3 regions of the Pseudoalteromonas sp. C12FD-1 genome follow, and region 2 is predicted to be linked to each of the others. Evidence: predicted binding sites of a transcription regulator. Region 2 holds the regulator's gene; each other region holds the start of a gene.
What was found. Region 2 encodes FliA, which starts transcription of late flagellar genes. Its sites were predicted from a motif close to CTAAAGNTNNNNNNNNNNNNGCCGATA; they were not measured.

Region 1 (3,280 bases), on a different contig from region 2:
AAATTTCTGCTACGTTTGAGATGCTAAAAGTGTTGCACCAATACAATAGCTCTAACGCGTGGACCTTACTAATTGCGCCCGACCATGTGCCTAGTAAAGCCTTGTTAGATAGTTGCTCTATAGATACCAGCAAACTGCTTGTAATAAGACAAAAGCATTTAGTAAATTTAGAGTATGTGCTTAACTCAGCACTTCATAATGGTAATTTTGCAGCCATTATTACGTGGACCGATATAGTAAGTGAGCAGCAACTTGTTAACTTATCGCTTAATTTAAACAAAAGAAGCGCTAAGCTATTTTGCTTTACTAAAAAAGCCAGCACTACAGCAATATCACTTACTCAATAAGCTTGGTAAAATACATTTTTAATCTATGTTAATTAGTATTTTATGAGTGTAACCAGTACCAGCGCTTGCTTATGCAACAGTCAGCTTAATTATGGCGACTGTTGCCAACCTTATCATCTTGATATAAAAACCCCAGAAACACCTGAGCAACTAATGCGTTCGCGCTTTAGTGCTTATGCATTAAAAAATGCATCTTATGTATTTAAAACTTACGCCAAAGAAAAACAAGCACAAAACCCAGTAAATGAAATTGCTGACTTTGCCAATAGCTGCCGCTTTGTAAAATTAGTTGTGCGCGATACGCAGCAAAGTGATGAGCGAGGTTATGTTGCCTTTAACGCATATTATTTTTACCAAAACTTATATTGTGAGCTAGATGAGAAATCAGACTTTATAAAAGAAGACGGTGAATGGCGATATTTAGAGGGTATTATTAATCCGGTCGCCGATATAAAAGTTGCCAGAAACGATCCCTGTCCATGCGCAAGCGGTAAAAAATATAAAAAGTGTCACAGTGTATAAAGTAAGCTAAACACTTAGAAAAAAATAGCGTCTTATTTAATACCATTAATCCGCTTAGTGAAGTGACCTATTTTGAGGATGGAAAAACGTGTTGATAGCTAGGCAAAAAATTGCTCTTAAGTTATTATAAATGTGAATTTTTTAACGCTGATAGCCCACATGTAGCCTCTCAAAATGATTAAGCATTATTGCTAAATGCTATAAGCGCTACTTTATACCACTAAATATATTAATAACTGCCATAAACAAAAAATGGACCATTTAGGTCCATTTTCTACAATATTGCTATTGGTTTATTCATCATCATCTAAATCGTACGATTCACGCTGCGCAGGTCTAGCTAAAATCTCAACATAGAATGAAGTAAGCGCCTGCTTTTCGATTTCGCTGATCTTGTTGTTAATTTCAGCTACGTGAACAACTTCTGCATCATCGGCACTTGTGCCAAACTTACAGTCAAATGCCCAGTAATCAGCTTCAACAGGTAGCGTTTTATTGCGCTCTCTTTTCAAATATTTTTTCACTTCATGCTTTGCAGCATCAACCATACGAGGGTATTTGATTTTCTCGTGATTTAGCGTGAATGTTTTCTTCATTACGTTCCTAATTACCTTGATTTAATGATAATGGCACTCAAGTCATACCATTTGCAGCCATTATAGCAATTGCATTTAATTTGTGGATGCTTTTTTTAAACAAAAAAGGAATTGTTCTATTTTATTGCATAACCGATTATTAAATATAAGGTGTTTTAAGCTTTTAAAACGCACGAGTGTTAAATTATTTTATGCGTTAGCAACAAGCAATGGTTTATGTATAGCCTCATTAGTTAAATCGTCATAAAATGCGGCGGCGTCCATTTGTGGACTTGCAAGCGCGGTGTGCGTGTCATTTAAGCGCCTGCGTACTGATGGTTCACAATTCTCGATTACCGTAAAAGGGATATGTAACTTGTCATCTCTAATCGCTAGTGGCTCAGGGTTTAAGCTGTGACTTAATTTTATTGCTATCATACCTGCTTGTTCGCCTTGTTGAACAATCACAGACGCGTGCTCTTGCCCTATGCTCATATCAAATTTTTCGGGGGCTAATAATTGCTTTGGCCCAGCACCAAAGCGCTCCCTTAACTGTTCTTCGTCTACATAAGCACTATGCGTTTCACTTTTTGGTAAGTGAAATTGACTAAAATCCAGCGCATCGTGCGATAGCATCGCTAATAAAAGTGAAAATTCGCCTCTGCGATTTTCATGCACACTTTTATTTAGCCTGGTCTTTAGTTGACTCTCTGTGATTAACAAATCATCGATTTGCATAGTCTTTAGCCGATAATGATAACTGGTAGATATTTATCGGCTTTATTTCAAATTTCTTTAGCTTTTTTCTTTACTTAAATACGCAGTTTGCTATTATCAGCGCCGTTGCATTGGAGGGGTTCCCGAGCGGCCAAAGGGATCAGACTGTAAATCTGACGGCTCAGCCTTCGCTGGTTCGAATCCAGCTCCCTCCACCACTTCTTATTTTCTATATCTTCTTCGCTTCTATCTAAATCATTTTCAGACTAATTATCAAATACCCACTGCAATGTTGCTCCGTGGTTTTTAAGCCATGCGGATGCAGATTTATAATCGGGATAAAATTTAGCTACGCGCTTCCAAAAAGCGTTGCTGTGGTTTAAATGCTTTAAATGAGCCAATTCGTGCACAATAACATAATCAATTATATGCTGAGGTGCCCCAACAAGGTTAAGGCTAAAGGTTAGCTCTCGTCGAGAATTACAACTTCCCCACTTACGTTTATAATTTCCAATCGTCAATTTAGTCGGTAATGCTTCTGACATCTGTTGGCAATAATAAGCCAAGCGCATTTCAATGTAGTTTGTTAGCGTTTCTTCAAGAGCAAGGCAAAGTAGCTGCTTGCGTTTATCAAGCTGTTTGGTTACTCGATTAGAAGTGTAAATAGTAAATACGCTATCGGATTGCTGAACATGCGAGCGTGCCCCTTTAGCAAAAGTAATAGTATATGGCTTAGCAAAAACCATTATTTGCTGGTTTTTAAACGGGTGTTGTTGATTATCAATAGCGTTAAGTTGTTTATGTAATTGCGCAGTTACCCACTCTTTTTTACTAAACAGCCATTGTTCTATTTGTAGTTTTGGGACGTGTGTAGGTGCATAAACAGTAACTAGTTTTTTGCTTACTTTTATTGCCACTGTTTTACGCCTAGTGCTGCGCTTTAACTGATACTCAAACAAGGTGTATGCTCTAAATATAAATAAAAGCCTATTATAAAGCCTTATTTAATCAATGCAGTTATTTACAGATAAATAAATGGGCTCAGTATTTTTTATTGTATTCATTAACTCAAAATAACGCCTTATTAATGAAGCGTGCTGCATATGTTAATATTTTAAA
Region 2 (3,280 bases):
GTTAAACAAGTAAAAGATGCCAATGAATTAGCTGAAGTTTTATATCATTTACGCAATAAGCGTCTAGTATTAATTGATACAGCGGGTATGAGCCAGCGTGATCTTCGCCTTACCGAGCAATTAAATACGTTAATGCGCAACCAACGAGTAGATATACGTAGTTATTTAGTATTAAGTGCCACAGCACAAATAAATGTTTTGCAAGAAACCGTAAGACATTTTAAAAAGGTTCAGCTAAGCGGTTGTATTTTCACTAAGTTAGATGAATCATTAAGTTTAGGTGAGATTATTAGTATAGCGATTCAAAATCGTCTTCCAATAGGGTATCTTACTAATGGTCAGCGTGTACCAGAAGATATTCGCGTTGCAAATGCTGAAAAACTAGTAAAAAAAGCTGAGCAATTGTATTTAAAAAGAGCAAAAGCACAACATTCAAGGCACCAAGCAGTGGCGCCAAGCACAGTAGGGATGTATGATTAACACAGTATTAGATCAAGCAAGCGGCCTGCGCAAAATGAGTCAAAACAATAACAACGGCGTAAAAGTTATCGCTGTCACCGGCGGTAAAGGCGGAGTGGGTAAAACCAATGTCTCTTTAAATACTGCTATTGCTTTAGGGCAGCAGGGTAACCGTGTATTAGTATTAGATGCCGATTTAGGCCTAGCTAATTGTGATGTAATGCTAGGACTACGTGTTGAAAAAAACTTGTCTCATGTCCTTTCAGGCGAGTGCGAACTTGACGAGATTTTAGTTGAAGGCCCAGGCGGTATTAAAATCGTGCCTGCTACATCAGGCTCGCAAAGCATGGTGGAACTAACACCTTCTGAGCATGCTGGATTAATTCGTGCCTTTAGTGAGCTTAATACCGAATTTGATATTTTAATTGTGGATACCGCCGCTGGTATTTCTGACATGGTGCTGAGTTTTTCTCGTGCAGCGCAAGATGTCATGGTGGTGGTGTGTGACGAGCCGACCTCAATTACTGATGCCTACGCGCTTATTAAAGTACTTAGCCGCGAACACGGCGTTTATAAATTTAAAATTGTTGCAAACATGGTGCGCAGTATGCGCGAGGGCCAAGAGCTTTTTGCAAAGCTGTCTAAAGTAACAGACCGTTTTTTAGATGTGTCTATGGAGCTTGTTGCGACTATTCCATATGATGAAAATATGCGTAAATCTACGCGTAAACAAAAAGTCATTGTCGATCTTTTCCCTAATTCACCAGCAGCAGTCGCGTTTAAAACATTAGCGACAAAAGCAGTAAAATGGCCTATACCTAATCAACCTTCAGGACATTTAGAGTTTTTCATTGAGAAGCTAGTAAACGGCTGATTATGACAACATCGGTGAAAAGAGCTATGGGATATCAATCAACACAAAATTTAAATGTGATTGTTGAAAAGCACGCGTCGCTTGTCAAAAAAGTGGCGTGTCACTTAATAGCTCGTCTTCCTCCTAGCGTTCAGCTTGATGACTTAATCCAATCAGGAATGATTGGCCTTATTGAGGCCTCAAAAAACTTTGATGCTAGTAAAGGGGCAAGCTTTGAAACGTTTGCTGGTATTCGTATTCGCGGCGCTATGCTTGATGAAATGCGTAGAGGAGATTGGGCACCCCGTTCGGTACACCGTAAAAGCCGATTAGTCGCAGAAACCATTACAGAATTAGAAAATAGTTTAAATAGAGAACCAAAAGATACTGAAGTAGCTGAAAAACTTGATATTTCGCTAGAAGAATACCATCATATTTTAAATGATGTTAATTCCAGTAAAGTACTAGGCATTGAAGACCTTGGGGTAGATGAAGATGTTATTAGCCCTGCAGGCCAAGATTTAGCGCTAGACAAACCATTTAATAATGTTAAAAATGAACGGTTTAATAATTCATTGTTAGAGGCAATAAAGTCTTTACCAGAGCGAGATGCAATGGTGCTTTCTTTGTATTACAACGATGAAATGAATTTAAAAGAAATTGGGCATATACTCGATGTAAGTGAATCGCGTGTAAGTCAGATACATGGTCAGGCGATGATTAAGCTCAAAGCAAAAATCAATGACTGGATAAACTAGTAGTAAGTAAATTATAGGTTAAGACCTCACCGGAGGATGTTTTGGATAAAAACATGAAAATTCTTGTTGTTGATGATTTCTCTACAATGAGACGTATTATAAAAAATCTGTTGCGTGACCTAGGGTTCACGAATGTTCAAGAAGCTGACGATGGTTCTACAGCATTACCTATGTTGCAAAATCAGGTTTTTGACTTTGTTGTAACCGATTGGAACATGCCAGGTATGCAGGGTATTGACTTGCTAAGAGCCATTAGAGCTGACGAAAAATTAAAACATATTCCGGTTTTAATGGTGACGGCAGAAGCTAAAAAAGAACAAATAATAGCGGCAGCGCAAGCAGGTGTTAATGGTTACATTGTTAAGCCATTTACTGCAGGTACTTTGAAAACTAAATTAGAAAAAGTGTTTGAACGCTTAGGTTAATGAGAGGAGAGGCTTATGTCAGCACCAGCTGCGCCTCAAATTACTTTAGAACAAGCTCGTCAGCTCGTCGTTTATTTAGAAAATGGTGAGCAAGATAAAGCTGATCAATTAATTTTAGATACTGCCTCTCAAGAGCAATCGCAGCTTTTTGCTGAAGTAGGTAAGTTAACGCGCCAATTACACGAAGCTCTCAAAAGCTTTGAACTTGATACGCGCTTAACCGATTTAACCACCGATGCAATTCCTGATGCGAAAAAGCGCTTAAACTATGTCATGGAAATGACAGAAAATGCTGCTAATAAGACAATGGATGCGGTAGAAGCAAGCCTCCCTATTGCACAGCAGCTAGCAGATGAAATTGCACAGATTAAGCCTACTTGGGATAGGCTTATGAACCGTGAAATAGAGCTTGGCGAATTTAAAACTTTATGCCACAGCATCGACAAGTTTATGAATAGCTCTCATCATAAAACCGATGAGTTGCAAACTTTAATGACCAATGTACTCATGGCGCAAGATTTTCAAGATTTGACCGGCCAGGTTATCCGCCGAGTAATTGAGTTAGTCAGAGAAGTTGAAGAAAGTTTAATCCACCTTTTAACAGCATTTGCTGCTCAAGATGACAGCAATGTTGAAAGTAAAGAACAACAAGAATCAGAAGAATTGGTTGCCGCACAAACATTAGCAGGTCCTGAAGGCCCTATTATTGATAAAGAGTCGCGAAATGACGTTGTATCTGACCAAGACGAAGTCGATGACCTATTATCAAGTTTGGGCTTCTAAGA
Region 3 (3,280 bases), on a different contig from region 2:
TGGATACTTGCTACTATCAAGTGTCATGGTATTTATTTTATCCTTCGCTAACAGCGGTGCTAACTTATTAGTTGTTACCGCTGCTGAGTAATAATGTCAGTGCTAAATGGCAATACGTATATGTAACACTCAATGGTCACGCTTAATCAGGTAGTTTGCCAGCGCCGCTAGAACAGAGGTATCAGCATCTATTTTGTTTAATGCTTGATGCGCTTGCTCTATTAAATTTTGCGCCATTTGTTTGGCACCTTGCATACCTAATAAGGCCGGATAAGTTGCTTTATTCGCCGCTAAATCAGAACCTTGTGGCTTACCTAGAGTAAATGTGTCACCTTCAACATCTAAAATGTCGTCGTGCACTTGAAATGCCAGCCCTATAGCATACCCAAAAACACTTAAGTTTTCTAAGGTTTGTTTGTCTGCTTTTTCGCTACATAATGCACCTAATGTAATGGCACAGTTGATTAAGGCACCTGTTTTTAACCTATGAATTCGCTCAAGCTGTTGTACTGTAATCATTTTATCAGTGGCTGCAATATCTAACCCTTGTCCGCCTACCATACCTTCAAGCCCTGATGCTTTAGCCAGTTCGCTGATCATTTTTACTTGGGTTGCCGCGCTGCAGGTAAATTTGTGAGCCGAGATTAGCTCAAAGGCTAATGTTTGTAGTGCATCGCCCGCTAAAATTGCATGCGCATCGCCAAACTCTATATGGCAAGTTGGGCGTCCACGACGAAGGTCGTCATCATCCATAGCGGGTAAATCATCGTGCACCAACGAGTAGCTGTGAATACACTCAATAGCAGCAGCCAGAATATCTAAATCTTGCTTATTAGCTCCGAGCATTTCACCACTTGCGTAGACTAAAAAGGGGCGTAAACGCTTGCCACCGTTAAATAAGCCGTACTGCGTGGCTTCTTTTACTGCGTGTGCGGTATCAAGGGGTTGATCAAAGTACTGTTGCAGGGTCTTTACGACATCTTGTTGAGCACATTCTATTTTTTCTTGTATGCTCACGGTTATTCCATATCGTTGTTAAAGGAAGTAAGCGCTGCTTTTTCGTCATTACCCATCAAAATAGACACTTTTTGTTCTGCTTGTTGTAACTTACCTGTTGAGGCGTTAGCTAAGGCTATACCACGCTCAAATTGCTTTAACGACTGTTCAAGCGATAAGTCACCTTGTTCCATTTCACCAACAATGGTTGAGAGTTCTTCGAGTGCTTGTTCAAAACTTAGGTTTTCAGGTTTTTTAGTCGCCATGTTTAATTTCAGCCAGCATGATAAATTTAGGAGCCAATTTTAGGGGGAATGCTAAACTAGGTCAAAGGATGATCGTTGTTTTTTGAGTTATATCAGTTTAAATCGTATTTTTACCATGTATAAGATGCGTATTAACGCTCACTGTGTACAATAAAATTAATCAGTCGCTAGGCGAGCAGGGTATCTTGATCTAAAATTAGGCCAAACACAGTGTTTTACACTTTTTTCAAAAATGGCTTAAGTATTTCAGTATCTTGCCGATAAGCAGTTAATAATAAAAGTTTGAATAACAAAGTATAATACTTTGGAGGAAATGTGGATTTAGCAACCATAATTGGGATCCTTGGCGCAATTGGTTTAATTGTCATGTCCATGTTTATGAGTAGTAGCGGCGAAATGGGTATGTTTGCCGATGCGCCTTCTAGTGTAATTGTATTTGGTGGCTCACTATTTATTGTGTTATCAAACTTTACCTTGTCGCAGTTTTTGGGCATAGGTAAGGTTGTTGGTAAAGCATTTATGTTTAAAATCGAATCGCCAGAAGAGCTTATCGAAAAAGCAGTTGAACTTGCTGACTCTGCTCGTAAAGGCGGTTTTTTAGCCCTTGAAGAAGCCGAAATACCAAACCCTTTTATGCGAAAAGGGGTAGATATGCTCGTTGATGGCCACGATGCTGATGTAGTTCGTGCCACGCTTCAAAAAGACATTTCTTTAACTACAACTCGTCACGAACTGGGCGCCGGTTTATTTAAGTCACTTGCCGATATAGCCCCTGCAATGGGTATGATAGGAACGTTAATAGGCTTAGTTGCTATGTTATCTAACATGGATGACCCTAAAGCCATCGGCCCTGCAATGGCGGTGGCATTGTTAACGACTTTATATGGTGCATTTTTAGCAAATGTAGTGGCTATTCCTATTCAGGTAAAACTGGAGCTTCGTAAAGATGAAGAGGCCATGAATCAGCGTCTAATATTGGATGCTATTTTAGGTATTCAAGATGGCCAAAACCCGAAAGTAATTGAAGGTATATTGAAAAACTACCTTGCTGAGTCTAAGCGCAAAGTAGATACCGAGGAGTAACCATGTCTGATCAAGAGTGCAAATGCCCACCACCAGGTCTGCCCGCTTGGATGGGAACATTTGCCGACTTAATGTCGCTTTTAATGTGTTTTTTTGTACTTTTGCTCGCGTTTTCAGAAATGGATGTACTTAAATTTAAGCAAATAGCAGGCTCGATGAAGTTTGCTTTTGGTGTTCAAAACAAAATAGAAGTAAAAGACATTCCAAAAGGGACCTCAGTTATTGCTATGGAATTTACTCCAGGCAAGCCTGAGCCTACCCCGATAGAAACCATTCAACAGCAAACCGTTGAAATGACCCAGCAAATGCTTGAGTTTCAAGCGGGTGATGAAAGCTCCGCTGGTGGTAGACAAGAACAACGTGGCGATAAGCGTGGTGGAGAGTCACGTAGTACATCGCAGCAGCAATCTTCAGAGCAAGCAACTTCAGCGGCCGATCAAGAACAAACAAATGAGCTAGTGAAAAAAATAGCGCAACAGCTCGAAAAACAAATTATAGACGGGGCAATTGAGCTTGAATCCCTCGGTCAGCAAATTATTATTCGTATCCGTGAAAATGGCTCATTTCCCTCAGGGAGTGCATTTTTACAGCCTAAGTTTAAGCCCATAATTCAAGATATTGGTAAATTATTAAAAGATGTACCTGGTGAAATTACGGTTTCGGGGCATACTGATGATTTTCAGGTTTCAAACGAGTTATATATTAATAATTGGGACTTATCGTCAAAACGCGCGGTAGCAGTAGCAAGTGAATTACAAACTGTTCAAGGGTTTGATAAAAACCGCATGATGGTAGTAGGGCGCGCTGATACACGCCCGCTGGTGCCAAACGATTCAAACGAAGATAGACGCAGAAACCGCCGAGTTGAAATATCAATTTTACAAGGTAAGGCCAAAGAGTCAGACCCTATTGATGTACGCTAGGTTATTGCCTAG

Region 1: the regulator FliA is predicted to act here: its motif matches at 2,217-2,243, upstream of WDB87_RS09350 (VC2046/SO_2500 family protein).
Region 3: the regulator FliA is predicted to act here: its motif matches at 1,499-1,525, upstream of pomA (flagellar motor protein PomA).

Annotation. Positions count from the first base shown of each region.
Region 1 covers NZ_JBBEVD010000063.1:183,045-186,324, forward strand. The annotation lists gene WDB87_RS09335 (SulA-like leucine-rich domain-containing protein) at 1-347, shown strand, start outside; gene WDB87_RS09340 (YchJ family protein) at 390-869, shown strand; gene WDB87_RS09345 (DUF6172 family protein) at 1,163-1,465, opposite strand; gene WDB87_RS09350 (VC2046/SO_2500 family protein) at 1,655-2,182, opposite strand; tRNA gene WDB87_RS09355 (tRNA-Tyr) at 2,295-2,379, shown strand; gene WDB87_RS09360 (M48 family metallopeptidase) at 2,428-3,078, opposite strand.
Region 2 covers NZ_JBBEVD010000069.1:63,649-66,928, forward strand. The annotation lists gene flhF (flagellar biosynthesis protein FlhF) at 1-480, shown strand, start outside; gene WDB87_RS10300 (MinD/ParA family ATP-binding protein) at 473-1,333, shown strand; gene WDB87_RS10305 (RNA polymerase sigma factor FliA) at 1,360-2,070, shown strand; gene cheY (chemotaxis response regulator CheY) at 2,112-2,495, shown strand; gene WDB87_RS10315 (protein phosphatase CheZ) at 2,511-3,278, shown strand.
Region 3 covers NZ_JBBEVD010000072.1:5,785-9,064, reverse strand. The annotation lists gene dxs (1-deoxy-D-xylulose-5-phosphate synthase) at 1-27, opposite strand, end outside; gene ispA ((2E,6E)-farnesyl diphosphate synthase) at 130-1,017, opposite strand; gene WDB87_RS14400 (exodeoxyribonuclease VII small subunit) at 1,020-1,262, opposite strand; gene pomA (flagellar motor protein PomA) at 1,578-2,345, shown strand; gene WDB87_RS14390 (flagellar motor protein MotB) at 2,348-3,268, shown strand.